Regions from separate parts of the Azospirillum sp. UENF 211521 genome, predicted to be linked through region 1. Evidence: riboswitches for the same ligand, from Rfam matches in the RefSeq annotation. Region 1 holds a riboswitch; the other holds the start of a gene.
The links. A riboswitch is a leader RNA that binds a small molecule or an ion and turns the genes downstream of it on or off. The one in region 1 is predicted to bind manganese.
Positions count from the first base shown of each region.

Region 2: linked by a shared signal. The riboswitch ahead of ACWPN5_RS16355 (manganese efflux pump MntP) and the one ahead of ACWPN5_RS26465 (manganese efflux pump MntP) in region 1 are both predicted to bind manganese.

Region 1 covers NZ_JBSNCF010000003.1:367,097-382,092, forward strand. Annotated here, with positions in the region: gene ACWPN5_RS26440 (DMT family transporter) at 1-713, opposite strand, end outside; gene ACWPN5_RS26445 (hypothetical protein) at 981-1,163, shown strand; gene ACWPN5_RS26450 (DUF1289 domain-containing protein) at 1,208-1,504, opposite strand; gene ACWPN5_RS26455 (hypothetical protein) at 1,583-1,927, opposite strand; gene ACWPN5_RS26460 (methyl-accepting chemotaxis protein) at 1,944-3,518, opposite strand; yybP-ykoY riboswitch at 3,852-3,998, shown strand; gene ACWPN5_RS26465 (manganese efflux pump MntP) at 4,057-4,620, shown strand; gene ACWPN5_RS26470 (hypothetical protein) at 4,643-5,068, opposite strand; gene ACWPN5_RS26475 (hypothetical protein) at 5,128-5,496, opposite strand; gene ACWPN5_RS26480 (alpha/beta fold hydrolase) at 5,776-6,465, shown strand; gene ACWPN5_RS26485 (hypothetical protein) at 6,531-6,725, opposite strand; gene ACWPN5_RS26490 (tellurite resistance TerB family protein) at 6,994-7,815, shown strand; gene ACWPN5_RS26495 (O-methyltransferase) at 7,942-8,535, shown strand; gene ACWPN5_RS26500 (acyl-[ACP]--phospholipid O-acyltransferase) at 8,548-11,958, opposite strand; gene ACWPN5_RS26505 (TetR/AcrR family transcriptional regulator) at 11,962-12,543, opposite strand; gene ACWPN5_RS26510 (M20 aminoacylase family protein) at 12,719-13,891, shown strand; gene ACWPN5_RS26515 (NAD(P)/FAD-dependent oxidoreductase) at 14,195-14,996, shown strand, end outside.
Region 2 covers NZ_JBSNCF010000001.1:3,476,752-3,491,747, forward strand. Annotated here, with positions in the region: gene ACWPN5_RS16345 (DUF1178 family protein) at 63-629, opposite strand; gene ACWPN5_RS16350 (class I SAM-dependent methyltransferase) at 719-1,327, shown strand; yybP-ykoY riboswitch at 1,407-1,517, shown strand; gene ACWPN5_RS16355 (manganese efflux pump MntP) at 1,599-2,177, shown strand; gene ACWPN5_RS16360 (carbon-nitrogen hydrolase family protein) at 2,199-3,035, opposite strand; gene grxC (glutaredoxin 3) at 3,032-3,295, opposite strand; gene ACWPN5_RS16370 (ComF family protein) at 3,385-4,128, opposite strand; gene ACWPN5_RS16375 (flagellar biosynthetic protein FliQ) at 4,154-4,420, opposite strand; gene ACWPN5_RS16380 (methyltransferase domain-containing protein) at 4,513-5,409, shown strand; gene ACWPN5_RS16385 (sulfite exporter TauE/SafE family protein) at 5,428-6,195, opposite strand; gene ACWPN5_RS16390 (hypothetical protein) at 6,291-6,896, opposite strand; gene ACWPN5_RS16395 (hypothetical protein) at 6,980-7,126, opposite strand; gene ACWPN5_RS16400 (ankyrin repeat domain-containing protein) at 7,235-7,798, shown strand; gene ACWPN5_RS16405 (cobalamin biosynthesis protein) at 7,806-8,813, shown strand; gene ACWPN5_RS16410 (DEAD/DEAH box helicase) at 9,081-10,622, opposite strand; gene mscL (large conductance mechanosensitive channel protein MscL) at 10,876-11,322, opposite strand; partial or broken gene secA (preprotein translocase subunit SecA) at 11,459-14,210, opposite strand; gene ACWPN5_RS16425 (peptidylprolyl isomerase) at 14,616-14,996, shown strand, end outside.

The DNA.
Region 1 (14,996 bases):
AGCGCCAGCGGGCCGGGCGCGGTCACCCCCGCCTCGCCCATCAGAAGCGAAGCCACCGGCATCACCGCCCCGGACACGGCGAGCTGGTAGAACAGCACCTTGGTCGAGCTGGCGCGGACCAGCCGGCTGCCCTTGATGACCAGGGTGGTGGCCGCCCACAGCACCGCCGCGGCCAGCACCATCAGGTCGCCGATCACTTCGCGGTTCGTCGGCAGGCGCAGCCCGTCGGCGAAGGCGACGGCCACCCCGACGAAGGCGCAGGCCAGCCCGGCCGCCTGGACGCCGCGCATCCGCTCCCCCGGCAGCAGCAGATGCGCGCCGACCGACACCAGGAAGGGGGCCGTGTAGAGGAACAGGATGCTGCGCGACACCGTGGTGTAGGACAGCCCGGCATAGACCAGCAGGAACTCCCCGGCGAACAGCAGCCCGGCCAGCAGGCCCAGCCCCAGCGTGCCGTCCCGCTCGAACAGGCGCATGCCGCGCAGCGCCGCCCAGGCCCACAGCAGGGCCAACGCGCCCAGCGAGCGCAACCCGCCCTGGAGCACCGGCGAGAAGCCGGTCATGGCGACCTTGATGGCGACCTGTTGCAGGCCCCAGAGCAGGCAAAGCAGGACCAGCGTGGCGGAGGCGGCGCCGTCCAGCTCCGCGCGGCGTTCGTTGATGGCGATGGCGCTCATGATGATGGCCGCGGCGGCGCGGCGGTCCGCCGCCATCCCACCGCACGTCCTCCCCCGTTCATTCTTCCTTCAGCGCGCAGAATGGGGCGCCGCCGGGAAGCCGGTCAACGAACGCCTGCGAAGGGCAGACCCGCGCGTGGGCGCGCTGGCCTCCTTGGACTTTTGTGCAATGCGGTACGCAGGCATGCCCACAATGCGCAGCTCACCGCCGTCCCGTGGTTCATATTGAAAGGGCAATCGATGGCGCCGCTGTTGCGGCGTTCACCTCTTCCACGACAAATCAACACCCGAAAAGGAACGGACGTGATCCACAAGATCATGGACAAGATCGACCGCGTCATCGCCCAGAAGCGTGAGACCGGCGAGCTTGATGCTTGGCTTTCGAACGGTATGGCCCGCCGTTACTGCCAGGAACTGACGGTTTCACAGAAGCACTATTACCCTGCCCTGCTGCTGTACGTGGAACGGCACGCCGGGATCGGTTGACACGGCGCCCATAGTCCGGCCGTCAAGGCCGCGGGCGGCGGCGTTCACTCCGCCGCCCTGGCGACCGGCCCCTCCAGGCCCGACCGGCGGGCGCGCAGGGTGGCGAGCTTCGCCTCCAGCTTGCGAATCTTCTTGTCGAGCTTCTTCGCGCGCTTGCCGTCCTTCTTTGAGACGGTGCCGCCGCGCGCGGCGATGCGGGCGTTGATCGCCGCCTTCGTCTCGTCCGGCAGGCGTTTCCAGTGCTTCACCTCGGCGCGGGTGCGGAAGCAGCCCAAGCAACGGTCCGCCGCGTCGAAGCGGCAGAGCTTCGTGCAGGGATTGCGGGTGTCGTGTGTGCCCATAGCGCCATAGGATGGGTGCTGCGGTGCCGAAGGAAAAGCCCCCGCCACCCCGTCCTGCGGACGATTCTCAGAAATTGCTCAGGGCGCCACGCGCCCGGACAGGCAGGAAGCCCGCGCCCGCTCGTCCACCGCCGCGGCGGCGGCGCCGGCCGCTCCATCCCCACGATAGAGCGCGGCGGGAAGCGGCCGGCCGGTGGCCTCGCCCTCCTTGCGGTGCCAGGACAGGATGCAGGAGCAGACCCGGACCGCCACCTCGGTGGAGCCGGTGTTCTGCGCGGCGAAGGGGCTGGTCTCGCAGGCCGCCAGGAAATCCCGGTTCGCGTCGGTCCGCCCGCCGTCCGGCGGGTCGCCGCTGAAGACCAGCAGCGCCGCCAGCGACGCGAAGAAGAAGACGAACAGCAGCGAACGCGGGTTGCGGAACACGGGCGGAAGCCTCCCCTTATGCCGAACGCACCTGATTGAGGAACGCGCCGGCCTGCTCGCGCAGGGCCAGCGCCTGCCGGCCGAGATCGGCAGCGGCGGAGCGCACCTCCGACGCCATGGTGCCGGTCTCGTGGGCGGAGGCCGACACGTCGCGAACGCTGTGGGTCACCTCCGACGTGCGGTCGGCGGCGCGCTGGACGCTGCGGGCGATTTCACCGGTGGTGGCGTTCTGACGGTCGGCGGACTCGGCGATGCGGCCGACCAGATCGTTGACCGCGATCACCGTGCGCCCGATGCCGCCGATAGCCGTCACCGCGCTGCCGGTCACCGCCTGGATCTCCGCCACCTGCTGGGCGATCTCGTCGGTCGCCCTGGCGGTCTGGTTGGCGAGCCCCTTCACCTCGTTGGCGACGACGGCGAAGCCCTTGCCGGCCTCCCCCGCCCGCGCCGCCTCGATGGTCGCGTTCAGCGCCAGCAGGTTGGTCTGCGCGGCGATGCTCTGGATCAGCGTCACCACCTCCCCGATCTTGCCGGCGGCGGCGGCAAGGCCCTCGACCGTGTGGTTGGTGCGCTCCACCTCCTCCACCGCGTTGCGGACCATGCGGGAGGACTCGTCGATCTGGCGGGACACCTCGACGATGGACGCCGTCAGCTCCTCGGTGGCGCCGGCCACGGTCCGCACGTCGTCGCTGGCCTCGCCCGCCGCGCCGCTGACCGCGGCGGCCTGCCCGCTGCTGCGCTCGGCGATGCCATGCAGGCGCTGGGCGTTGGCTTCGAGCTGGGCCGTCGTGGCGCTCAGCGTCTCGACCACGCTCAGCATGGTTTCGTCGAAGTTGCGGGCGACCGCGTCCAGCGCATCGCGGCGGTCCCGTTCGGCGCGGGCGCGCTCCTCCGCCTGGGCGGCGTCGAGCCGGGCCACCCGCTGCGCGTTCTCCTTGAAGACGCTGAGCGCCCGGGCCATGCCGCCGATCTCGTCCTTGCGGCCGAGCGCCGGAATCTCGACCGACAGGGTCCCCGTCGCCAGACGCTCCATGGCGCCGCGCATGGCGGACAGCGGGCGGAAGATGCGTCGCGACAACAGCAGGCTGCCGCCGGCCACCAGCAGCGTCACCGCGGCGCCCAGCCCACCGATCATCGTCTGGGTGTCGCGGATCGGGGCGAAGAACTCCGCCCGCGGCACACCGACATAGAGCACGCCGACCACCTTGCCCGAGCGGTCTTTGATCGGGTCGTAGGCGGTGTAGAAGGGAACGCCCAGGATGTCGGCCTGCCCACGGTACGGCTCGCCCCGGACCAGCACGGCGTCGTAGACCGGCCCCTTGGCCAGTTGGGTGCCGACGGCGCGCGCGCCATCCGGTTTCTGGACGTTGGTGGTGACGCGCGTGTCGCCCATGAACAGGGTGGCGGTGCCGCCGACCAGCGCCTTCACCCGGTCCACCGGCTCGAAGAAGCCGTTCAACGCACGGTCGCCGGCGTACAGCGTGCCGTCGCGGACGCTGATGTCCCGCCCGTACTGGTTCAGCACGTCCCAGGCGACGCGCATGTTCGTTTCCTGCCGCTCGACCGCCATGCGCTCCGCATAGCGGCTCAACAACGTTTCGTTGACAGCAAAGGTGCTGCTCGTCAACACTGCCAATCCACCGACACACAGCGACACCGTCTTGCCCGAAAGCGACAGCGAGCCGACCCCCGTCAGCAACCCCATGGCGAACCCCCGCCCCCAATGATGCCCAGTGAATCCCAGCGTTTCGTACGCCAACGAACCGCAGAGGCATAAAAGCGTCAGAGGCTCTTAACAAATCGTTCCGCACTGCACCATGCCCTGCCCCTGGCGGGGCACGACGCATGCCGTTTTAGAGTGATTCAAATATATATGAACAGCTGTTCATATAGATTGACACCCACACTCTGCGGCGTTAGGGTCCGCCTCGTCATTGGGGAGTAGCCACCCTCCTGCGAGAGGGGCGTGCGCCAACAAACTCGGGACCATCCTTTCTCCGGACGTCCCGTGGTGCACGCGGCAGCCGGACAGCGTCCGGCCGGTTCGGCAAGACCGATGGTGCGGATGTTCCCGAAGGCCAACCGGGGGTAGCCGTGCTGTCGTGTCCGTTTGGCCGGAGTTCGTTGCCATGCTCGGTGTGACCTCCCTCGTCCTCGCCGTCAGCCTTTCCATGGACAGCTTCGCCGCAGCGCTGGGCCGTGGCGCCGTTCAGAAGCGTCCGGGCCTGTCCGAGGCGTTGCGGGTCGGTTTCGCCTTCGGCCTCTGCCAGCTCTCGATGGCCTCGATCGGCTGGGCGGTGGGTTCGGCCTTCGCCGGCTTCGTCCAGGCGGTGGACCACTGGATTGCCTTCGGCCTGCTGCTGCTGATCGGCGGATCGATGATCCGCAACGCGCTGGCCGGGGAAGAGGACGACGAGGCGGCGGCCGCGCGCTCGGGCTGGCTGGCCCTGCTGACCGTGGCGGTGGCGACCAGCATCGACGCCAGCGCGGTGGGGGTCGGCCTCGCCATGGCGGACGTGAACATCGCGGTGACCGCCAGCCTGATCGGCGTCGTCACCTTCCTGATGGGCTTCGGCGGCGTCCTGCTGGGCCGGGCCGCCGGCCCGCTGCTCGGCCGCCGCGCCGAACTGATCGGCGGCCTCGGGCTGCTCGCCATCGGCACCAAGATCCTGGTCGAGCACACCCTTCTTTAACGCCGGGCAATCACGCCCGTTTTCAGGCGGCGACCGCTTGGACGATGTGGCCGGCCGCGGCGGCGGCCACCGTCTGGGCGAGCAGGCCCGGACGCTCCTGAACCCGGTCGCAGACCGCGCCGAAGTCGACGGACAGCGTCCGCTCTCCGCGATCGCGCAAGTCGCCGCAGCGCCGCCCGGCGTGCTCCAGGGTCGCCAGGGCCGCCCGGATGACTCCGGCCGCGATCTTCAACCGGCTGGCCCGCGCCGCGCCGGCGATCTCCTGGTCGTTCTGCGCCAGCCAGTGGGACAGCCCCTGCGACGCCACCGTGAACTCCCGTTCCAGCGCCGCCGGATCGCACGGCACCGCGCCGTCGGGCAGGCACAGCCGGCCGTTGGCGGAGGGGTAGGACAGCGCCGCCGCGATGATCGCGGAGGCCAGTTCCTGCCCGGAAAAGGGCGTCGTCACACAATCACTCATCATACAGGCGTTCATCGGTTCGCTCTCCAGCAGGCCCCGGCGCCCGGTCAGGGCACGGACAATTGCGCGCGGGCCATGCCGCCGTGCAGCGTGTCGAAGCAGACCACGCACTCCGGCGAGTTGGCGATGTAGGCCAGAACATCCGCGTAAGGGCCGTCGATGTGGATGAGTTCCGCCCCGCGATCCTCCGCCGCGCCGCGGCTGTGGGTGATCGTCAGCATGTCCATGCGCGGGCCGCGCCCGCCGGTAGTCGCCGCCAGCACCGCGGCCCGCTGCCGATGATCAGAATGGCGATGATCGGACGGCCGATGATCGGGGCGCAGGGCGACCACGACGCCGGCGGGAGCGGCATCGTCGACACCGCGGAGGGCGTTCGGGCGGCTTCCGGGACGGACGGCGGAAAGGGTCTTGACCATGGCTCACCTCAAGGGCTCGGGCTGGCGATACGGACGGACTGGCTTGGCGGAGGGGGCGGACAATCGCCTCGCCTCACTGTTGGTATACCGTATCCCAGAACAATCTTAGCTTCAAGGGCGATTTCGCGAAATTTTCATCCCGCTCCGCAGCAAGACATCCTTTGACCCCAGAGTCCGGGCGGCTTTTCCACAGGGAGGAAAAGCGCAGCCTCCGCGCTGGACAGGCGGGCGCGGGCGTGCTCAGAGGATAGGGTCGGTCACTGTCACGGGAATCGGTCCATGGACCCGGTCGCCACTTCCGTCATCCTCGTCCACGGCGCCTTCGCGGACGGCTCCGCCTGGAGCCGCGTGATCCCCCTGCTCCAGGCCCAGGGGCTGGAGGCGATCGCCGTACAGAATCCGCTGACTTCGCTGGACGAGGACGTCGCCCATGTCCAGCGCGCCATCGACCGCGCCAAGGGGCCGGTTGTGCTGGTCGGCCACTCCTGGGGCGGGGCGGTGATCACGCAGATCGGGAATCAGGACAAGGTGAAGGCGCTGGTCTATGTGGCGGCCTTCGCGCCGGGGGTCGGCCAGTCGCCGAACGACACGCTGAAGCCCTTCCCGCCCTCGCCCGGCCTGTCCAGCGTGTCGATGGACCGCGCGGGCTATCTGCATTTGTCGGCGGAGAGCCTGGCGGCGAACTTCGCCCAGGATGTGCCGGCGACGGAGGCGGCGCTGCTGGCCGCGACGCAGGGGCCGGTCCATGCCGGCTGCTTCCGCACGCGCGTGACCGCCGCGGCGTGGGAGCACAAGCCGTCCTGGTACGTCGTCGCCGGCGAGGACCGGATGCTTCCCCCGGCCTTCCTGCGGGCGACCGCCGAGCGCATCGGCGCGCGGACGGTCGAGGTCGGGACCAGCCACGTCCCGCACGCCTCCCGGCCCGACGCGGTGGCGGCGGTGATCATCGAGGCGGCGGGCGCCCGCTGACGGGCACCCGACCGCTCCCAATCACGATTTCAGGGCCACGATTTCAGGGCCACGGTTTCACGGCATCACCCGGCAGCGCAGCAGCAGGCGGGCTCCGGATCGGATTCGTCGTCGTTCGCGGCGACGCAGCCGTGCGCCGTGCCCAGCAGGCGATGGAGATAGTCGTTCCACAGCGACCCGCAGGCCGGGGCCGGCGGCGGAACGAACGGCGTCGGCGACAGGTCCGGCGGGGGCGGTTCCGCGATCCGGTCGAAGGTCATGGGCGTCTCCTCCAAAATGCCACCCGCCGACCGGCGGGCGTCGGCGCTTGCTGCGCTCTGATGCGCGCCACGATAGCGGAAGTCAGTGTTCCGCACAGCCTGTTCGAAAGCCACTCCACCTCCGGCATAGAAGCCGTCATAGAAGAAGGGTCGGCTGGTCAGGCCCATCATTGGCACCCTTAGCTGTGCCGTGACGCCAATCCCTTTCGTCTGTTGATGAGGCGCAAAGCTGCATCGACACGGACACCGATTAGGAGAGAGGCGCGTCATGGCGAATCTTCAGAACATCCTCGGCACCCTTCTGGCGACCGGCATGGGAGGGCACAGCCGCAGGAGCCCGCAGGATCTGGGGTCGATCCTGAGCCGGTCAGGGATGGGCTCGGGATCGGCGATGCACGCCCGCAGTGGCATGGGCGTCGGCCCCATGGCCGGGCTGGGCGCGCTTGCTTACCTCGCCTACCGCGCCTATCAGGAGCGGCAGCAGAATATGCCGCCCTCCGGACAGCCCTCCTCCGGACAAGCCCCCGCCCGCTCCGGGCAGCCGGGGAGCAGCCCGTGGGGGGCGCCGCCGTCCGGCTCGGGCAACACGCCGGGGGGCATCCTCGGCGGCATTCTCGGCGGGGCCGGCGCTTCCGGTGGCGGCTCGCTGGGCGAGCGGCTGTCCCAGGTCTTCCAGCAGCGCACCGCTCCCCCGCCCGACGCCGCCCCGTCCGGGGCCGGCGAGGGCGCCTTTCCCGAACTCGCCATGGAGGACCAGCACGCCCTGCTGCTGATCCGCGCCATGATCGCCGCCGCCAACGCCGACGGCGAGATTTCCGCGGTCGAGCGCCAGCGCGTCATGTCCGCCCTGGACGAGGCCGGCGGCGGCCCGGAGGAGCGGCGGATCGTGGAGCAGGAACTGTCCCAGCCGCAGTCGCTCGACTCGCTGGTCCGCTCCGTCACCGATCCGGACATGGCGGAGCAGGTCTATCTGGCCTCGCTGATGGCGGTGGACCGCGAGCATGAGGCGGAACGCGCCTATCTCTCCTACCTCGCCACCCGCCTGAAGATCGCCCCGCAACGCGCCGAGCAGCTCAACCAGGCGGCGTGACGTTTCCCGTCGCGAAACCCTCTCCCGCACCCGGCGGGAGAGGGTTTTCTGTGGTCCAATCTCTTGACCCCACGGCCACACTCGGCGCAGGGTCTTGTCCCACTCTCCGCCACCGGGACCACCACCATGCTGCTGGATGACGCCGTCGACCGCGTGCTCCGCGATCTTGAGAGCTATGGCCGCGACAACGACGCGCGCGAGGGCGACCGCGCCCGCAAGATGCTGAATCTGGAACGCGAGACGGCGGAGCTTTTGCACATCCTGGTGCGCAGCGGGCGCCGCCGCCGGGTGCTGGAGATCGGCACCTCCAACGGCGTCAGCACCCTGTGGCTCGCCGCGGCGCTGCAGGCCGTCGGCGCCACGGACCCGCTGACCAGCATCGAGCGCGATCCGGGCAAGAGCGCCCAGGCCGCCACCAACCTGGAGCGCGCCGGGTTGGCCAGCCGCGTCAACCTGCTGGTCGGCGACGCGACGGAGACGGTGGCGGGGCTGGACGGCCCCTTCGACTGCGTGTTCTTCGACGCCGACCGCTGGAGCGCCCCGGAGCAGCTTCGCCTCCTGCTGCCGAAGCTGGAGCCGGATTGCCTGCTGCTGGCCGACAACGCCCTGTCGCACCCGCAGGAGATCGCCGGCTACATCGCGGCGGTGGAGGCCCTGCCCGGCTTCGGCTCCACCATCTTCCCGGTGGGCAAGGGGCTGCACGTCGCCTGCCGCCCCTGACCTCACCACACGTCAGGCCGTTTCGCTCGCCAGCATTTCCGCGGCCAGCCGGCTGACGGCGGGGTAGTCGGTCTTGCCGGTGCCGAGCAGGGGGATCGCCGCCACCCGCAGCACATCGCGAGGAATGGCGATCTCCGGGGCGCCCTTGGCCTTGGCCGCCGCCGCCAGCGCGTCGCGGGTCGGGCCGGTGCCGGCGGTGACCAGAACGATCCGCTCGCCGCGCCGGGCGTCCGGCAGGGCGACGGCGGCGTGGGCGGCGTCCGGCGCGGCCTGGAGCGCCAGCTCCTCGACCAGCCCCAGCGGGACCATCTCGCCGGCCACCTTGGCGAAGCGCTTGACGCGCCCGACGATGCGAATGAAGCCGTCGGCGTCGATGTCCACGATGTCGCCGGTGTCGTGCCAGCCGTCCTCCGGCGGTTCCACCACGCCGGGGTTGTCGGCGCGCATGTAGCCCTTCATGACGTTCGGCCCGCGCACCCGCAGCCGCCCACCGACCGGCACGCCGGGGACCGGCAGCAGCTCCGTCTCGATGCCCGGCAAAGCCTGCCCGACCGTGCCGGGGCGGAAGCGCGCCGGCGTGTTGACCGCGATCACCGGGGAGGTCTCGGTGGTGCCGTAGCCCTCCAGCAGATGCACGCGCAGCCGTTCCGTGTAGGTGCGGCGCGTCTCCTCCTGCAACCGCTCGGCACCGGCGAAGACGAGCCGCAGCGAGCGGAAGTCGTAGGGGTCCGCCGCCCGCGCCCAGGCGTTCAGGAAGAAGTCCGTGCCGAACAGCACCGTGGCGTTGGTCTGGTAGACCAGTTCCGGGATCAGCCGGACATGGCGCGGGTTGGGGTAGAGCACCGTCTTCACCCCGTTCAGGATCGGCAGCAGCATCCCGCCGAGCAGCCCGAAGGAGTGGAAGACCGGCAGGCAGTTGAACACCACGTCCTGCCGCGTGAAGTCGACGACGGAGGCCACCTGCGCCATGTTGGCGAGCAGGTTGTCGTGGGTCAGCGCCACGCCCTTGGGCGGCCCCTCCGACCCCGAGGTGAAGAGGATCGCCGCCACGTCGTCCGGCTGTCCTTGCGGGGGCAGGAAGCGCTCCGGCGCCACCGAGGCGGCCAGCGCCCGCAGCTTGTCGCCGATGCCCAGCCCGCGCTTCACGTCCTCCAGATAGACGATGCTGTGGTCGGCGGCCAGCGCCTCGACCAACGGGCCGAGCCGCCCCATCTCCACGAAGCGGGCCGACGTGACGATCCGGCGCAGCCCGGCGGCGCGGCAGGCCGCCTTCACGGCCTCCGCCCCGGCGGTGAAGTTCAGCATCGCTGCGGGCCGCCCATAGGCCGCCAGCCCGAAGAACACCGCCGCGGTCGGCGAGGCGGTCGGCAGCAGCACACCCACCGCCTCCCCCGGTTCGGTGCCGCGGGCCAGGATGCGGCCGAGCACCAGGGAACGCGCGGTCAGGGCGCGGTAGGACAAAGTCGTGAAGTCGCCGTCCTGCACCGCGGCCTTGCCCCAGCCGGTCTTCCGCCCGGCCTCCAGCAGGGCGAGCGCCAGCGTGTCGGGCCGCTGCCCGGCGGCGAAGACGGTTTCCGTCATGACGCGCGACAGCCAGGATTTCAGCGCCGCCCGCCGCTTCTTTCCGGCCAGCCCGGTCACGTCCGGGGTGGCGACCGGCGGCATGACCGTGATGGTGATGCGCGGGAACAGGCCCAGCCGCAGCCGCCCGTGCATCCGCGACAGGATGGAGCGCTGCGCGCCCTCGATGCAGACCGGCACGATGGGGCAGCCCGCCTTGTCGGCCAGCATGCCGGGACCGCCGTTGATCTTCATCAGCGAGCCGGTGACGGTGATCCGCCCCTCCGGGAAGATGCAGATCTTGTGGCCCTCGGCCAGGGTGCGGGCGAGCAGGCGCGTGCCCATCGGCTTGGTCGGGTCGATGGTGACATGGTCGGCCAACGCCAGGAAGGGCTTGGCCCAGGCCTGCTGCGCGATGAAGCTGTCCACCGCGAAGCGCATCCCCGGCAGAAAGGCGGCGAGCAGAGCGCCGTCGAGGAAGGACTGGTGGTTCGGCGTGACGACGGCCGCACCCTCCAGCCGCTCCAGATGCTCGGCGCCGCGCAGCTCGACCCGGAAGGCCAGCCGGAAGAAGGCGCGGGCCAGCGCCCGCCCCATGCCCACCGCGTCGATGGCGAGCGCCAGGACGACGGCGGCCAGCATGCTCGCCCCGCCCCAGGCGGCGACGGTCAGCGGTGTCACGCCCAGCGCCAGCATGGCCGCGGCGATGCCGGAGCCGACCACCATGAACAGCGCGTTGACCACGTTGGCCGCCGCGATCACCCGGGCGCGGGCCGAGACCGCCGCGCGATGCTGGATCAGCGCGTAGAGCGGCACGGCGAAGGCGCCGCCCGCCGCGGCGATCAGGAACAGGTCGGCCAGCAGCGGCATCGCCCAGGGCTGGGCCAGCAGGGCCAGCGCCGACAGCGGCTCCGCCGACGGGGCGTCGGGCGTCAGGAAGGGCAACGCCGCCCCAGCCACGGCCGCGACGAGACCGGCCAGGGCGGCACGCCGCGCGTCGGCGCGCGACGGCACCCGGTGTCCCAGCCCGGCGTAGACGGAGCCGACCGCCACGCCCACCGCGAAGACCGCCAGCAGCAGGGTCGCCCCCTCGCTGTCGGTGCCCAGCGTCTCCCGCGCGATGGCCGGGAACTGCGCCATGACGACCGCGCCGACGCCCCAGAAGACGGAGATGCCGTAGATCGCCAGCATCGACACGCGGTCCTGCGCGGTGGCACGCAGCACGCGGAGGGTAACCGACACCGGGTTCAGCCCGACGCGCACCGTCCGGTCGGCGTTGCCCGCCCGCGGGATCAGCAGCGACGCCGCCAGCCCGCCCAGCGCCGTCGCCCCGAGCAGCCCCGGAAGCGCCAGCGGGTGGGCCAGGGCGAGCGAGCCGCCGGCGATGGTGCCCAGCAGGATCGCCACGAAGGTCCCGGCCTCGACCAGACCGTTGCCGGCGGTCAGCTCCTCCGGCTTCAGCAGGTCGGGGAGCAGGCCGTACTTGACCGGCCCGAAGACGGTGGAATGGGCGCCCATGCCGACCAGCGCGACGATCAGCACGCCGAGGTCGGCGCGCATGATGCCCCAGGCGGCGATCGCCATCAGGCCGATCTCCGCCACCTTCACGGCGCGGGCGATCAGCGTGCGGTCGAACCGGTCGGCCAACTGGCCGGCGGTCGCCGAGAACAGCAGGAAGGGCACGGTGAAGGCCGCCGCGGCGAGCGTGGAGATCAGCGCGCCGTCGCCCGCCGTCCCCGCCATGCCATAGACCGCCAGCACCGCGATGGCGCCGCGCAGCACGTTGTCGCCGAAGGCGCCGAGGAACTGGGTGACGAACAGCGGCAGGAAGCGCCGCGTGGCGAGAAGGCCGAATCCGCTCATGCGTCAGGCTCCCTTTCCGGTGGACAGGCCGCGCAGCAGCGCGTCGGCGACCGTGTCGGCCAGCGCGCCGAGCGGGGCCGTCTGCCGTCCGTAAACGTGCGACTGGATGTTGAGGACGATGGCGCCGATCACCGTGTGGGCCAGCGCCTCGCGGTCGGCGTCGACGATGCTCCCCTCCGCGATGCCGTCGCCGACGATGGCGCAGACCGCGTCCACCGGCGTCTCCAAACCGTCAGGAACCAGCGGCAGCGCGTCGTGCTGCGACAGCAGGAGGAAGCGCGCGCGGTCCGGCGCCGCCTCGACCAGCCCGAAGGCCCAGGCGATGACCCGGCGCAGCCGCTGCGGCGCCGGGCCGCTCCCCGCCGCCGCGCGCAGGTCATGCGACAGGGCGGTGTATTCGGCGGCGAACAGGGCGGCGGCAAGCTCCTCCTTGCTCGCCCAATGGCGGTACAGCGCCCCCTCCGACACCCCGGCGGCGCGGGCGATGTCCTTGATGGTGGTGGCCTTCACCCCCTTCTGGGCGAACAGCGCGATGGCGGCGTCCCGGACCTTGTTGCGTGCGTCGCTGCGGGCATCTTTGGACATGGCGCTTCCGTTCGTGGCGTTCGTCATGAGTGAACGTTCACTCACATCCTGCACGGAACCGGTCCGCGCTGCAAGGGTGATGTGACGGCACCGCATCGTCGTGCGCTTTGCACGACGGGTGCTTTTTTGGGCAAGATCATTCGCACACACTCATGAAACACAGGGAACCAGGGACATGGTGAGGACGATCGACGGGACGGAGGCGCTGACGGCCGACATGACCGCGTGGCGGCGCGACCTGCACGCCCACCCGGAAACGGCCTTCGAGGAGGAGCGGACCAGCGATTTTGTGGCGGAGAAGCTGGCCTCCTTCGGGCTGGAGGTTCACCGCGGCCTCGCCAAGACCGGCGTGGTCGGCCTGCTGCGCAACGGCGAGGGTCCGGCGGTCGCCTTCCGCGCCGACATGGACGCCCTGCACATCCACGAGCAGACCAACCTGCCCCACGCCTCGCGCAATCCCGGGCGCATGCACGCCTGCGGGCATGACGGGCACACGGCGATGCTGCTAGGCGCGGCGCGCCATTTGTCGGCGCATCCGAACTTCCAGGGCACCATCGCCTTCGTCTTCCAGCCCGCGGAGGAGAACGAGGGCGGCGGGCGCGTGATGGTCGAGGACGGGCTGTTCGAGAAATTCCCCGTCGAGCAGGTCTATGGCATGCACAACTGGCCGGGGCTGGAGGTCGGCAAGATCGCGCTGCGCTCCGGCCCGATCATGGCGGCCTACGACATCTTCGAACTGACCCTGACCGGCAAGGGCACCCACGCCGGCATGCCCCATCTGGGCACCGACACGATCCTGGCCGGCACCCAGGTCGTCAACGCCTGGCAGACCATCGCCAGCCGCAGCGTGCATCCCGTCGATTCCGCCGTGGTCAGCGTCACGCAGTTCCACGCGGGTGACACGTGGAATGTCCTACCGGCCACCGCCGTCCTGCGTGGAACCGTCCGGACCTTCCGCAAGGAGGTGCAGGACATGGTGGAGCGGCGCATGGGCGAACTGGCCAAGGCCATCGCGGGAGGCTTCGGGATCGAGGCGGAGATGCGCTACGAGCGCCGCTATCCGTCCACGGTGAACGAGGCCGGGGCGACCGAGCTGGCCCGCCGCGCCGCCGCCGGAGTCGTCGGCGAATCGGGGCTGGACCTGGACCCGATGCCCAGCATGGGCGCCGAGGATTTCGCCTTCATGCTGCAGCGGCGGCCCGGCTGCTACGTCTGGGTCGGCGCCGGGCCGTCGGACGGCGGGCGCAACCTGCACAGCCCGCATTACGACTTCAACGACGCGGTCCTGCCCATCGGCCTCAGCTATTGGGTGCGACTGGCCGAAACGGTGCTGCCGCGCGCGGCGTGATGGCGGGCGATATCCCCTCTCCCCTCTGGGGAGAGGGTTAGGGTGAGGGGGTTGCGCGTGTCCATACGTCCGGCAAAAGCGCATCCCCCTCACCGGCCCTCCGGGCACCCTCTCCCCGGAGGGGAGAGGGTTTACAAAGGCCACCGCCGTCATTCCGGCAGCCTTGTACAAACCATCCCTATCTCCCTATGGTTTGTGTATGAAACAGGAAAATTACCGCGTCCTCGCTATGGTAATTGCCCGGGTATGCAATTTGTCCCATGATCGGGCCGATTTCACCCGACAGACGTGGGACAAGGCACGGTGAAGGCGATAGAGAAGAAGACCGGTGTTCCTGGAACCGGCGGCATCTGGCAACGGCCCGACTCCCTGTGGGAGGCCACGGCCCCGCCGCCGCCGGCCCTTCCGGCGCTCAAAGACGCGGTGGACACCGACCTGCTGGTCATCGGCGGCGGCTTCACCGGCCTGTCGGCGGCCCTGCACGCCGCCGAATCGGGCAAGCGCGCCGTCGTCCTGGAGGCGTCGGAGATCGGGCGCGGCGCGTCCGGGCGCAACAACGGACAGGTCATCCCGACCCTGACCCGCCCCGACCCCGAGGATCTCGTCGCGAAGTTCGGGCCGGAGCGCGGCGAGCGCTTCGTCGCGCTGATCCGCGACAGCGCCGAGACCCTGTTCGCCCTGATTCGCCGTCTGGGCATCGACTGCGCGGCCGAGCAGACCGGCTGGGTGCAGCCGGTCCATTCGCCGGGCCGCATCGCCATCGCCGAGCGGCGGGCCAAGCAGTGGGGCAGCCGCGGCGCCCCGGTGGAGCTGCTCGACCGCGCCGGCATTTCGGCGCTGCTGGGCACTGACGCCTACCATGGCGGCTGGATGAACCGCAGCGGCGGCCACATCAACCCGCTGGCGCTCGCCCGCGGGCTGGCGGGCAAGGCGGTGGAGGCCGGTGCATCGGTCTTCATCAATTCTCCGGTCCTGTCGGTGGAGCGGCGCGGCGACCGCTGGGTCGCCCGCACGCCGGACGGCACGGTGACCGCCCATGCCCTGGTGCTCGGCACCAACGGCTACACCGCCGCCGTCTTCCCCGAAATCCGCACGGAGGTCGTCC
Region 2 (14,996 bases), on a different contig from region 1:
TCGTTCACTAACCCATGGCAGCGAAAGGGCAATGGGGGCACGAAATATTGTGAAGCGTGGGCTTAAGAATTGGTGCGCGGAAGCCAAGGTATGCGACCAAAAGTCACACCTTCCTCCTTCAACTCCTCCGCTTCCTTGTCCGTTGCCTCGCCATAGATCCCGCGCGGATCGGTTTCGCCATAATGGATGCGCCGCGCCTCTTCAGCGAAGCGGTCCCCGACGTAATCGCAATTCGTTTCAACCGTGCGGCGAACTTCCGTCAATTGACGCATGACTTCCGCCGCGAAACGCTCGCGCAGTTCCGCCGGCACCGACGGGGGTGCGGACGCCGGGGGAGCGGCCGGGGCCGCCGCGCCGCCGCCCGCCACGGGCGCGGCCTCCGGCGCGCTGCCCTCCCGGGCCGGGTCGTCCTTGGCGCGGCCCCCTTTGGCGATGCGCGGGGCCATGGGGGCCTTGGTGATGTGCGTGTCGCCGCAGACCGGGCAGGCGATGGCCTTCGCGGCGGCCTGCGTCTCGTAGGCGTCGCCGTTGCGGAACCAGGCTTCGAACCGATGGTCGGCCGTGCATTTCAGAACGAAGAGGATCATGTCCCCGTCGGATGCTCCAGGATGAGAAGACCGGATGGTCATGATATACGGTCGGTGACCGCTTGCCAGTTCAGCACGACGCCGGCGTCGCGGTCAAACACACGTCATGAAAGAGCGGAAGGATCCGTCCCTTGTCCACACCGCCGTCCACCTCCGGTTCGCCGCACGCCGCGATCAGCCCACCCTCCCCCTGGGTCGCGCGCTTCGCGCCGCTGGTGCGGGCGGGCGGCCCGGTCCTCGACCTCGCCTGCGGGTCGGGACGGCACCTGCGGCTGTTCCAGGGGCGCAATCACCCGGTGGTCGGGCTGGACCGCGACCTGCGCGGCGTGGCCGACCTGTCCGGGGCGGCGGGGGTGGAACTGGTGGAGGCCGATCTGGAGAGCGGAGCGCCGGTGCCGCTGCTGCGCGACCGCCGCTTTGCCGCGATCGTGGTGACCAACTACCTGCACCGCCCGCTGTTCCCTGCGCTCCTCGACGCGCTGGAACCGGGCGGCCTTCTCCTTTATGAGACCTTCGCCCTGGGCAACGCCCGCTTCGGCCGCCCCGCCTCCCCCGCCTTCCTGCTGCGCAGCGGCGAACTTCTGGAGGTGGCGCGCGGGCGTCTCCAGGTCGTCGCCTACGAGCATGGCGAGGTCGCCTCGCCCAAGGCCGCGGTGGTGCAGCGGCTGTGCGCCGTCAACGACCTGCAGGCCGGAAGCGGCCTGGACGGCGACCCGGAGCCCCGCCCCCTGCCGACCTGACGGCCGCATCCCGCGAACATTACAAATCATTCAACATCTGTTCATATGAATTGACGCTTGGGAACGGGGTGACTAGGGTCCGCCCGCGTTTTTGGGGAGTAACCGTCCTTCGCCGCGCGGCGGAGGAGCCTGCGTCAACAGACTCGGTCCAAGCGACCGTGGCGCAGACGGCACCGGCGGGACCGGGCTTGGTGAGACCAACGGCGCGACGTCCCGGAGGGCCATGGGACCGTCGCGCCGTCGGTCCGTCTTGGCCCAGGGGATTCCCGGTTTGACCGCAACCACTCTTCTGCTTCTCGGCTTCAGCCTGTCGGTGGACGCCTTCGCCGCCGCCATCGGCAAGGGCGCGGCGAGCGAGCGCGCGCGGCTGGTCGATGCGCTCCGCGTCGGCGCCTATTTCGGTTTCTTCGAAGCGATCACCCCGGCGCTGGGCTGGATGGTCGGCGTCGCCGTCAGCGCGTGGATCGCCAGCGTCGACCACTGGGTCGCCTTCGGGCTGCTCGCCCTGGTCGGCGGCAACATGATCCGCCAGGGCATGAGGCCGGAGACCGCAGCGGAGTCCGGGGAACAGCCGGCGCGCAAAAGCCAGCTCGGCCCCATGCAGCTCGTCCTCACCGCGCTGGCGACCAGCATCGACGCCAGCGCGGTCGGGGTCAGCCTCGCCGTGGTCGACGTGAACATCGTCCAGGCCTGCGTCATCATCGGTCTGGTGACCGCGGTCATGGCCTTCGGCGGCGTGCTGATCGGGCGCAAGGCCGGCCCCCTGCTCGGCCGCAAGGCGGAGATCCTCGGCGGCCTCGCCCTGCTGGGGATCGGCACCAAGATCCTGGTCGAACACACGCTGTTCTGACCCCGTCCCGGTGCCACCCCGTCAGAATCCAACGCGATCCAGCGTAAAGGCCCGGTCGTGGCTCAGGGCCGGCACCATGCGGCGGGCCTCCTCGACGCGGGCCATGTCCAGCTCCGCCAGGACGAAGCCCACCGCCTCCTCGGCGTCGGCCAGCACCTCGCCCCAGGGGGCGACGATCAGGGAATGGCCGTAGGTCAGCCGCCCCTGGTCGTGGCTGCCGGTCTGGGCCGGGGCCAGGACGAAGCAGCCCGTCTCGATGGCGCGGGCGCGCAGCAGCGTGTGCCAGTGCGCCCGCCCGGTCGGCACGGTGAAGGCCGCCGGCACCGTCAGGATCGCCGCCCCCGCCTGGGCCAGCGCCCGGTAGAGATAGGCGAAGCGCAGGTCGTAGCAGACGGTCATCCCCACCCCGCCCCAGGGCGTCGCGGCCAGGACCGCGCGGTCGCCGGGCCGGAAGGTGGCGGATTCGCGGTAGCTCTCCCCGCCCTTGAGGTCCACGTCGAACATGTGGAGCTTGTCGTAATGGGCAACGGCCCGCCCCTCGGCGTCGAACAGGTAGCTGCGGTTGGCCACCCGCCCGTCGTCGAGCAGGACGCCCAGCGTCCCGGCGAGCAGCCAAGCCCCGGTCTCCCGCGCCAGATCGGCGAAGAAGGGGATCGCCGGATGCTCGTCGGCCGTTTTCACCCGCTCCAGCACCTTGGCGCGGCCCTGGACGATCATGCTGACATTCTCGGGCAGGGCGATGAAGTCCGCCCCGGCGTCGCGCGCCCGGCGGACCAGTTCGCCCGCCGCCTGAAGGTTCGGAAGGATTTCCGTGCCCGCGTTGACCTGGACGCAGGCGGCCTTCAGGACGCCGCTCATCCCCCGATTCCCAGGATCGGGTCGAGCTTGCCGGCGCGGTCCAGCGCGTGGATGTCGTCGGAGCCGCCGTAGGGCTTGCCGTCGATGAAGACCTGCGGGACGGTCATGCGCCCCTCGGCCCGCTGCACCATCTCCTCGCGGCGGCCCGGCTGCATGTAGAGGTCGATCTCCTCATACGCCACCCCCTTGCTGTCGAGCAGACGCTTCGCGCGCGAGCAGTAGGGGCAGAAGGGCGTGGTGTAGATGACGACGTCGGCCATGCGGAGGGCTCCTTGGCTGTTTTGAACGGTTATAAGATCAACCGCCGTAGGGCGTCACCCGTTACGTTGTCATGGCTCACACCCGCGGCTCACGTCTTGACGACGCGCGCCAGGGTCAGCGCGTCCACCCGCTCCGCCCCGGCGCGCAGCAGAACCCGCGCGCATTCCGACAGGGTCGCCCCGGTGGTCAGCACGTCGTCGACCAGGACGATCCGCTTGCCCGCCACCCGCGGCTCCAGCCCCGGCCGGACCGCGAAGGCCCCCTTGACGTTCCGCCGCCGCCCCGAGCGGTCGAGCCCGCCCTGCGACGGGGTGGACCGGCGGCGGACCAGCAGGTCGGGAATCACCGGGCGCCCGGCCTGCCGGCCCGCCGCCTGGGCGAGCAGAGCCGCCTGGTTGTAGCGGCGCCGGAACAGCCGCAGCCGGTGCAGCGGCACCGGCGCCAGCAGGTCGGCATCGGCCAGCAGCTCCGCCCCGGCGCGGGCCATCCAGGCGCCGTAGGCTCCGGCGGCGTGGATGCGGTCGCCGTGCTTGAATCCCAGGACCAGCGGGCGGCTGCCGTCGTCATAGGCCAGGACGGCGCGGGCGCGGGTGAAGACCGGCGGCTCGGCGATGCAGGCGCCGCACAGCGGCTCCCCCTCCAGCGCGAAGTCGAAGGGCGTGCCACAACACGCGCAAGCGGGCGGCGCGATGAAGGTCAGCCCGCTCCAGCACGGCGCGCAGAGGCCGCCCTGCCGGTCCACCGCCCCGCCGCAGCACAGGCAGCGCGGCGGCAGCAGCGTGTCGAGAATTCCCCCCAGAACCCTGGTCGCCAGCCGCTGCGGAAGGGCCATGGCGGCGCGCCCCCCTCCGTTGAACTCAGTTCAGGCCGGCGATGCGGTCGAAGATGACGAAGGTGTAGTCGCGCAGCGCGATGTAGATCGCCGGACCGGTGATGAACAGGATGGCCAGCGTCGCGAAGATCTTCAGGTCCTGCTGCAACGTCGATTCGTTGATGTTGGTCGCCTGCTGGAAGATGGTCAGCAGCATGCCGAGCACCGTGGTGACGACGAGGACCGGGGTGGTGATCTTGATGATGACGATCAGCGCCTCATAGGTGGCGCCGATGGCTTCCTCGATGCCCATGGCAAGCTCCCGCAGGTTCGGCGCCGACCATAGCACGGTGCCACCCATTCGCCGATGGTTGTAGCCCGCCGGGGCTGGGCTATATTGCGGGCATGACCACGCCCGACAGCATGACCGTCTTCGACCGCGCGCTCGTCCGCCGCCGCCGCGACCGCGCCGTCCCCGCCTTTGCCGAGCACGCCTTCCTGTTCGAGGAGGTGGCCGAACGCCTCGTCGACCGGCTGGAGGACGTGGCCCGGCCCTTTCCCACCGCGCTCGACCTCGGCGCCCACGACGGGGTGATGGGGCGGACGCTGCGCGGCCGCAAGGGCGTCGAGACGCTGGTCGCCTGCGACCTCTCCCCCGGCTTCGCCCGGCGGGCCGGGCCGCTGGCCGTCGCCGCCGACGAGGAGTTCCTGCCCTTCGTGCCGGAGACCTTCGACCTCGTGGTCAGCAACCTCAGCCTCCACTGGGTCAACGACCTGCCCGGCGCGCTGGTCCAGGTGCGGCAGGCGCTGAAGCCCGACGGTTTCTTCTGCGCCGCCATGCTGGGCGGGGAAACGCTGCTGGAGCTGCGCCGCTGCCTGTACGAGGCGGAGATGGAGGTGGCCGGCGGCGTGTCGCCCCGCGTGTCGCCCTTCGCCGAGATCCGCGACGTCGGCGGGCTGATGCAGCGCGCCGGGTTCGCCCTGCCGGTGGTGGACAGCGACGTCATCACCGTCACCTACAGCGACGCCTTCCGCCTGATGCGCGATCTGCGCGGCATGGGCGAGACCAACGCCGTCCTGGCCCGCCGCAAGGTGCCGGCCACCCGCGCGCTGCTGTTCGACGCCGCCCGCCGCTACGCCGAGCGCTACGCCGAGCCCGATGGCCGCATCGAGGCGACCTTCCAGATCCTTTACCTCGCCGGCTGGTCGCCGCACGAGAGCCAGCAGCAGCCGCTCAAGCCCGGCTGCGGCGAGGTCCCGCTGGGCGAGGCGCTGAAGGGATCGGCGGAAAAGCTCCAGTAAACCAGAGCGGGACGGCGTTCACCCGATCATCCGGATCGCCATCCAGCCGAGCACCCCGGCGTTCACCACCATGATGACCGGCGCCGCCCGCGCCACCGCGGAGCGCCAAGTGCGCCCCGCGAGATGGCCGGCGAGGCCGACCGCCAGCAGGCTCGGCAGCGTGCCAAGCGCGAAGGCCGCCATGCCCAGCGCGCCGGTCAGCGCGCTGCCGCTGGCCGCGGCCACCGCCACGGCGCCGTAGAGAAGACCGCAGGGGATGAAGCCGAGCGCCAGCCCCAGCCCGTAGCCGCGCCAGCCCGTGGGGTTGCCGAACAGCGGGCGGGCCAGCCGGGAGACCCGGTCGCCCCACCAGCGCTGCACCGCGCCATCGAGCTTGGGCACCCAGGCGGTCAGCCCCTTCACCGCATAGCCGAGGAAGAACAGCGCCGCGAAGGCCAGCAGCGCCACCGACAACCATTTCAGCCCCGGCAGCGCCCCGACATGGCCGGCGACCGCCGCCGCCGCCGCGCCGATCAGGGTGTAGGTGGTGCCGCGCCCCAGATGGTAGGGCAGCACCGCCGCCCCGGCCAGCCGATGGAACTCGCTCATTCGCGAGGCCGGGACCTGCTCCAGCCGGGCGGTGACCTGAGCCAGGACGAAGGGGCCGCACATGCCCGCGCAATGGGTCGATCCCCCGACCAGCCCGGCGGTCAGCAGCGCGACCAGCAGCCCGCCGTCGCGGTCGATGACGACGGCGCACTGGTTGAGGCCGGCGTCGAGAAGCGTCAGGGCCGAGTGGGCGTCCAAGGCGGACCTCCGGTTGGAAGACCGCCCGTGTATAGGGGAAGCCCGCCACGAAGGCCATGACCTGGGTCAACGGGCGCCGGCCGGGCCTTCGGGGTTCAGGTCTCGGAGCCGGACTGCGCCACCTCGTGCACCTCCACCGGCTGGGCGGCGTGGCGGTTCATGATCTCCAGCGCCTGCTGCTCGCGCCCGGCGTCGGCCAGATTGACCCACAGCAGGATGCCGCCCTTGTCGAGGTGCTGGAGCATCGGCTCGTTGCGCTTGTCGGTCAGCCAGTTCGACATGACCGAGCCCATGGCGCCGCCGCCCACGCCCGCCGCCGCTGCTGCGGCCGCCGCGGCCAGGGCCGTGCCGCCGGTCGCCAGGACGGCGCCGGTCGCCAGGATCGCCCCGACATAGGCCGGGAATCCGACCGCCACACCCTTCACGCTGCCGACATCCTCCGGCGAGACGTAGGACTGGCGCGGCGCGTCGGGATCGTGGGCGATGTCCTCCGCCCGCTGCGGCACATGGCCGAGATGATCGCGGATGGTCTGGTCGTTGGCGAGCACGCTCAGCTCATGGCGCTGGAAGCCGGCCAGGGTCAGCTCGTCCACGGCCTTCTGCAGGGCGTCACGGCTGGCGAAGATGCCCACGGCCTCGCGCACGGCGCCGCGCAGATGGCCGGCGGAGCGGTTCGCGTTCACATCGTTCTCGAAGGTCATGGCGGTCTTCCCCTGTTGCGCTTCCCGGTTGAGCTTCAACCATGGGCGCGGAGCGGAGGTTCCCGCCGGGACACCGGGCGGCGTCAGGGCTTTCCCGCGGCGGCGGGCGGAGTCACCACGCCGCGCGGCTCCGGCATGGTGCCGAGGAACCACCACAGGCCCAGCGCGATCAGCGCGGCCTTCACCGCCAGAAACAGGGCGATGTGGCGGGCGAGCGGGTTGCGGACCATGGGCGGCTCCATTGCAGCGGGTCGCCGTCGCCAAACCGGGCCAAACTGGATAGTATCCCCGGCCGAAAGACGGATCGCATTCACACGGATCGCACAAAAGGACGCGCCATGAAACGGTTGCTGATGCTCAGCCTGCTGGCCTTCGGCCTGACCGCCCCCGTCGCAGCGCCGGCCCTGGCCCAGATCAACCTTCTGGAAGGTCCCTCCATGGTCAAGGCGGTGACGTCCAACGACGTCAGCGCGCTGCGGCTGCTGCTGCTGAAGGGGGAGAACCCGAATCAGGTCGATTCCAACGGGCGCCCCGTCCTGCTGGTGGCCATCGGCAATGGCCATCCCGAACTGGTGCGTTTGCTGCTGGACGGCGGAGCCAACCCCAACCGCGCCGACAAGGCCGGCAACACCCCGCTGCACTACGCGGTGGAAGCCGACACGCCGGAGGCGGTGGACCTTCTGCTGGCCAAGGGCGCCAAGGTCGACCAGGACAACCGCCAGGGCATCACTCCGCTGATGACCGCGGCGCGCTTCGGCCGGGTCGATCTGGTGGAGCGGCTGCTGAAGGCCGGGGCACAGGCCGACCGCACCGATTTCACCGGCCGCACGACGCTGAGCTGGGCGCAGGACAGCCGCAACGCCCGCGTGGCGAACCTGCTGCGCCAAGCCGGCGCGCGCTGAGGCCGCGATGGGCGACGCGCCGCTCACCGCCCTCCTTGGCGCCGCCCCCCTGAACGGTCCGGGGCCGCTGTTCCTGCTGCTGCTGGCCCTGGCCATCGACGCCGCCGCCGGCGACTGGATCGGGCGCGTCCTGCCCGACCCGGCGGCGCTGGCGCAGCGCGTCTGCGCCTGGGCCGACCGGCGGCTGAACCGGGTGGAGCGCGGCAAGACCGCCCGCCTGCTGCGCGGCGCGCTGGTCGTGCTGGCGCTCGTGCTGGCCGCCGTCGCCGTCGGCCTGATCGTCGAGCGGATCGGCGCGCAGAGCCGCGGCTGGCTGCTGGAACTGGCGGTGATCCTCGCCACCCTGCGCGGGCGGAGCGCCTGGGCGCGGGTGCGCGCGGTGCGCCGCGCCCTGGACAAGGGCGGCGTCGCCCCGGCGCGGGAGGCCGTCGCCCCGCTCACCCGCCGCCACGCCTTCAGCTTGGACGAGCACGGCATCGCCCGCGCCGCCATCGAGGCCGCCGCCAAGGGCTTCGCCCGCAAGCTGGTGGCGCCGGTCTTCGGCTACGCCCTGCTTGGCGTGCCCGGCCTGCTGGTCTGGGCGGTGGTCGACGGCGCCGACACCGCGCTGGGCCACGCCGGTGTGCGGCACGCACGCTTCGGCCAGACCGCGGCGCGGCTGGACGACGCGCTGAACGCCATCCCGGCGCGGCTGGCCGCGCTTCTCCTGGCGCTGGCCGCGCCCTTTGCCGGAGCGAAGGCCGGCGGCGCCTTCCGCACGATGATGCGGGACGGCGGCAAGGCGGCCTCGCTCAACATGGGCTGGCCGACCGCCGCCATGGCCGGCGCGCTGGGGCTGGCGCTGGGCGGGCCGCACCGCGACGGCGGCGTGGTCATCACCGAACCCTGGATCGGCGAGGGCCGCGCGCGGGCCACCGCCGCCGACATCGGGCGGGCGCTGGCGGTTTACGCCGTGGCCGGGTTGATCCTGGCGCTGCTGGTGGCGCTGCTGCTGTGGGGGATCGCGGGCCTGTAAAGCGCGGGTGTGGGGGGACAAGGCTCCACACGGATTGCACGGACGATTTCACGGATTACACGGATTTTTATTTATTCGTCCACTGCCATCCCTTGTGCCTCGCGCAAGAGAAGCTGGCTTCCGATGTATACTATAAAAAAATCCGTGAAATCTGCGCGTCGATCCGTGAAATCCGTGTGAAGTCTTGCCCGTCACGCCACGACTTGCCCAAGAAAAAGGCGCGGCCCCGAAGGACCGCGCCTTTTTTATGTCAGCGGGGAACCGCTGTTACCACTTGGACGCCCGGTGCGCCGGCTTGCCGCCCTGGGAGTCGCGGCGGGCGTGGCCGCCGTGCTCGTTGCGGGCATGGTCGCTGCGGCCACCATGCTCGTTGCGGTTCATCGGACGGCCCTGCGGACGGCCACCCGGGGCGCCGTTCGGCTTGCCGCCCTCGGCACCGCCGTTGGCGTTGCGCACCCACGGCTTCTTGTTGTAGCCGCCGCCATTGCCACCGCCCGGACGACCACCCGGACGCCCCGTCGGACGACCGCCGCCGCCGGTCTGGAACGGACGCTGCGGCTCCAAACCCGGAACGACGTGGATGTCGAGGCGGGTGCCGGTGTAGCGCTCGATGCGGAACAGGGCGTCGCGGTCGGCGCGGGCGGCGAAGGAGATCGCCACGCCCGAGGCGCCCGCACGGCCCGTGCGGCCGATGCGGTGGACATAGTCCTCCGCCGAACGCGGCAGGTCGAAGTTGATGACGTGGGTGATGTCGCGCACGTCGATGCCGCGCGCCGCCACGTCGGTCGCCACCAGCAGGCGGACCTGGCCGGTGCGCAGGCGCTGGAGCGTGCGGTTGCGCTTGAACTGGTCCATGTCGCCGTGCAGGGCGGCGGCGGCGTGGCCGGCGTCGCTCAGCTCCTCGGCCAGCGCATCGGCGTCGCGCTTGGTGGCGGCGAAGATGATCGCCTTGCCGACCTCGGGCAGGTCCGCGAAGTGCTTCAGCAGGCGGCGCTTATGGTCCATGTCGTCGGCATGGTGCAGGCGCTGCTCGACGTTCACCGAGGTGGTGGCGCTTTCCACGGCGACGCGCACCGGGTTGCGCAGCAGGTTGCCGGCGAGCTGGGCCATGCGGCGGTCCAGCGTGGCGGTGAACAGCAGCGTCTGGCGGGTGTCCGGGCAGCACTTGGCGATGGTTTCCACATCGTCCAGGAAGCCCATGTCGAGCATGCGGTCCGCCTCGTCCAGGATCAGCACCTCGACGGCGCTGAGGTCGATGCGGTTGCGCGACACGTGGTCGAGCAGACGGCCCGGCGTGGCGACCATGACATCGACCGCGCGCGACAGCAGGCGGAGCTGGTCGCGGTAGGGCATGCCGCCGACCACGTCCACGATGTTGTACTTCATGAACTTGGCGTATTTGCGGGCGGCGTCGGTGACCTGCTTGGCCAGCTCGCGGGTCGGGGCCAGCACCAGCACGCGCGGGGCGGCCACGCCGAGGCGCGGCAGGTCGACGGTGCGGGTCAGCGCCGGCAGCATGAAGGCGGCGGTCTTGCCGGTGCCCGTCTCGGCGGTCGCCAGGATGTCGCGGCCTTCCAGGGCCGGCGGGATCGCCTCGGCCTGGACCGGGGTCGGGGTGTTGTACTCGAACGCCTCAAGCGCCTTCACGACGAGCGGGTGGACGCCCAGCCCGGCGAAAGCGTTGGGGGTAACGGTGTCGGTGGTGTCGGTCACGGTTGCGTCGGCGACGGCGGTCTCGGTGACAGAGGCCTCGGTGGCAACGGTCTCGACAACGAGGGCGTCAGCGGCGGTCATTTCGATGGACGACAAGTAGGGTAACCTTTCCTCAGGACCAAGACGGCGCACGGCCGCCGCACCAGGATGGTGAGCGGTGGAACGCCGGCGTTTTCGCCGGGAGGAGGTCGGAAGAGGGAGAGGCGTCTGTCCGAAGCTACGGGTGGCCGGGTCCCAAGGAAGGCCATCCCGAAATATCAAAGCGCGTCTCGCTCAAGAGACGCGCGAGCCTCCAGCGATCAAGACGCCTTACATAATGGGTTGCGCTGCACAATCCAAGAAGATTCTTTCACGCCCCTGGTCGAGTCGTGTCCCCGGGAGCGGGTGCCTGCCGTGCGCGCAGCGCATCGCGGATCTCCTCCAGCAGAACCTCCTGGCGTGGCGGCGCCTTCGGCTTGGAATCGTGCAGGAAATGCAGGCGGTTGACCTGCCGCACGATGAGGAACAGCGCCCCTGCCACGATGAAGAAGTTGATGAGCGCGTTGATGAAGCGGCCGTAGTTGATGGTCGCCGCCCCCGCCGCCTCCGCCGCGGCGAGGCTCTCGTAATGGCCGCCGGACAGGTTCAGGAAGTAGTTGGAGAAGTCGATCCCGCCCATGACCCAGCCGATGGGCGGCATCAGCATGTCCTTGACCAGCGAGTTGACAATGCCGGTGAAGGCCGCGCCGATGATGATGCCGACGGCCAGTTCCACGACGTTGCCGCGGCTGATGAAGGTCTTGAATTCCTGCAACATGGCTGCGCTCCCGCTTGTTGACCGGAAGAACGCCACAGCCCAGCCGAAGTTTCCAGGGCCGCGAAAGGAAAGGGGCCGGACCCTGCGGCCCAGCCCCCCCCCGGAATGTTCCTGACGGCGTTCTGCGCGGCGGCGCTTAGCCGACCTTGCCGTGGCAGTGCTTGTACTTCTGGCCCGAGCCGCAGGGGCACGGCGCGTTGCGCGGCGTGTTCGCCCAGGCGTTGGGGTCGGCCCCCGGCACCACCGAGGCGACAGCCTCGCGACGGACCATGCCGGCGGGCAGCGGCGCGTCGGCCGGCGGGTAGCCCTGGGCGGCCCCGGCTCCCGCCTCGGCCATCGCCAGCGCCGGATCGTCGCGGCCCTCGTGCATCTCCTGCGGCGGGCGGGCGTACAGTTCCTCCGGCTGCGGGGCGATGCGGATCTCGACATGCATCAGCACGGCGGTCACCTGCTCGCGCAGGGTCGACAGCATGGTCTCGAACAGCTCGAAGGCTTCCCGCTTGTACTCGTTCAGCGGGTCCTTCTGGGCGTAGGCGCGCAGGGAAATGCCCTGGCGGAGATGGTCGAGCTGGAGCAGATGATCCTTCCATTCCTGGTCGAGGATCTGCAGCAGCAGGCTCTTCTCCACATGGCGCATCGTCTCGGCGCCGTAAGTCTCCACCTTCTCCGCGTATTTGCGGTCGGCGGCCTCGCGGACGCGCTCCTCGATCTCCGGCTCGGCGATGCCCTCTTCCTTGGCCCAGTCGGCGACCGGCAGGTCCATGCCCAGGAGGCGGTTCACCTCCTCATGCAGGCCGGCGATGTCCCAGGCCTCGGAGTAGGAGTTCGGCGGGATCGCCTTGTTGACCATGTTGGAGACGACCTGATGGCGCATCTCCAGGACGGTCTCGGCAATGTCCTCGGTGTCCATGATCTCGCGACGCTGCTCATAGACGACCTTGCGCTGGTCGTTCATGACGTTGTCGAACTTGAGCAGGTTCTTGCGGACCTCGAAATGGTGGGCCTCGACCTTGGTCTGGGCCTTCTCCAGCGCCTTGTTGATCCAGGGGTGGATGATCGCCTCCCCCTCCTTCAGGCCCAGGCGCTGCAGCATGCCGTCCATGCGCTCCGACCCGAAGATGCGCATCAGGTCGTCGTCCAGCGACAGGAAGAACTTCGACGCGCCCGGATCGCCCTGGCGGCCCGAGCGGCCGCGCAGCTGGTTGTCGATGCGGCGGCTCTCGTGCCGCTCCGTGCCGACGACGTAGAGGCCGCCGGCCTGCTTGACCAGCTCGCGCGCCTCGGCGACCTCGGCCTCGATCTGCTTGACCTTGGCGTCGCGCTCCGGCCCCTCGGGCAGGTCGGCCAGCTCCATCTGGATGCGCATCTCGACGTTGCCGCCGAGCTGGATGTCGGTGCCGCGGCCGGCCATGTTGGTGGCGACCGTGACGGCGCCCGGACGGCCCGCCTGCGCGACGATGTAGGCTTCCTGCTCGTGGTGGCGGGCGTTCAGCACGTTGTGCGGGATGCCGCGCTTCTTCAGCAGCTCGGCGATCAGCTCCGACTTCTCGATGGAGGTGGTGCCGACCAGCACCGGCTGCTGGCGCTTGCGGGCGTCCTCGATCAGGTCGGTGATCGCGTCGTACTTCTCCGACGCCTTGCGGTAGACCTCGTCGTCCATGTCCTTGCGCTGGACCGGCACGTTGGTCGGCATGTCCACGACCTCGAGGCCGTAGATCTCCGCGAACTCCGCCGCTTCGGTCATCGCCGTGCCGGTCATGCCGGCCAGCTTCGGGTAGATGCGGAAGTAGTTCTGGAAGGTGATGGAGGCCAGCGTCTGGTTCTCGCGCTGGATCGTCACCTTCTCCTTGGCCTCCAGCGCCTGGTGCAGGCCTTCCGAATAACGGCGGCCCTCCATCATGCGGCCGGTGAACTCGTCGATGATGATGACCTTGTCGTCCTTGACGATGTAGTCCTTGTCGCGCTGGAACAGCGTGTAGGCGCGCAGCGCCTGCTGGGAATGGTGGACCAGCGCCACGTTCTGGATGTCGTACAGCCCGCCCGCCTTCAGCAGCCCAGCTTCGGACAGAAGCTGTTCCATATGCTCCTGCCCGGCCTCGGACAGGCTGACCGTGCGGTTCTTCTCGTCCAGCTCGTAGTCGTCCCGCGTCAGCTGCGGGATCAGGCGATCCACCTGCACGTACATTTCCGACGAATCGGTCGACGGGCCGGAGATGATCAGCGGGGTGCGCGCCTCGTCGATCAGGATCGAGTTCGACCTCATCGACGATGGCGAAGTTGAAGGGCCGCTGGACCATGTCCTCCAGCCGGAACTTCATGTTGTCGCGCAGATAGTCGAAGCCGAATTCGTTGTTCGTGCCGTAGGTGATGTCGGCGGCGTAGGCGGCGCGGCGCTCCTCGTCGTCCAGCCCGTGCACGATGCAGCCGGTGGTCAGGCCGAGGAAGCCGTAGATGCGTCCCATCCAGGCGCTGTCGCGCGAGGCCAGATAGTCGTTCACGGTGACGACGTGGACGCCCTTGCCTTCCAGCGCGTTCAGGTAGACGGCCAGCGTGGCGACCAGCGTCTTGCCTTCGCCGGTGCGCATCTCGGTGATCTTGCCCTGGTGCAGCACCATGCCGCCCATCAGCTGCACATCGTAATGCCGCTGCCCCAGCACGCGCTTGCCCGCCTCGCGCACGGTGGCGAAGGCGTCGGGCAGGATGGCGTCGAGCGTCTCGCCCTGCGACAGCCGGCCGCGCAGCCAGTCGGTGCGGGCGCGCAGGGCGTCGTCGGAAAGCGCCGCCAACTCGGGCTCCAGCGCGTTGATCTGCTGGACGGTTTTTTGCAGCGCCTTGACCGTGCGCGTGTTGGCGGTGCCGAAAATCTTGCGGGCGAGCGCACCGAACATGAAAACCTCGGGGGTGGAACGTCGTGAAGCCGGCTTTTTGACCGGTCTCACATAGGCCCGAAGCAAGTTTCTGTCAACGAGACCCGCCCCTTTGCCCGGCCCTTTGCCGCGCGCATCGCGGGGGTGCGGGCTCCGCATGGGGTGTGGAACGGCGTGCGGCGCGCCCTGGAAGCACCACCGTTCCGCCGCCATATCGCCTTGAACAGGATGGAAGCAAGGCGGCATGGCCGTGCATCACGACCGCTTGCCCCGCGCCGCGAACCCATGCTTAATCCCCCGCGGATTCGGGCGCGGGGCCGGATCGTCCGCACAGCCGCCACCAAATCAACGGCCGCCGCCAATCATAAGACGTTCTGTCATGCCATTGACCGTGACAAGACACATCCGCCGGAAGGAAAAGACTCCATGGTGAATCGAGTGTTCCGCGCCGCCCTGCTGTCGATGGCCGCCTGCGGCCTCGCGCTGGCCGCACACGCCCAGACTCCGGCTCCCGCCGCTCCGGCCGCCCCCGCGGCGTCGGCCGCTCCCGCCACGGCGGACGCCGATCCGGTGGTGGCGCGCGTCAACGGCGAGGCGGTCCACCGCTCCGACGTTCAGCGCATGGTCGCCCAGCTTCCGCCGCAGGTGCAGCAGATGCCGCTGGAGATGATCTATCCTGCGGTGATCGAGCAGCTCGTGAACTCCAAGCTGGTGGCCGAGGCCGGCTACAAGGCCAACCTCGCCGGCACGCCGGAGGTCAAGGACGAGATCAAGCGCGCCGAGGAGCGCGCGGTACAGCGCGCCTAC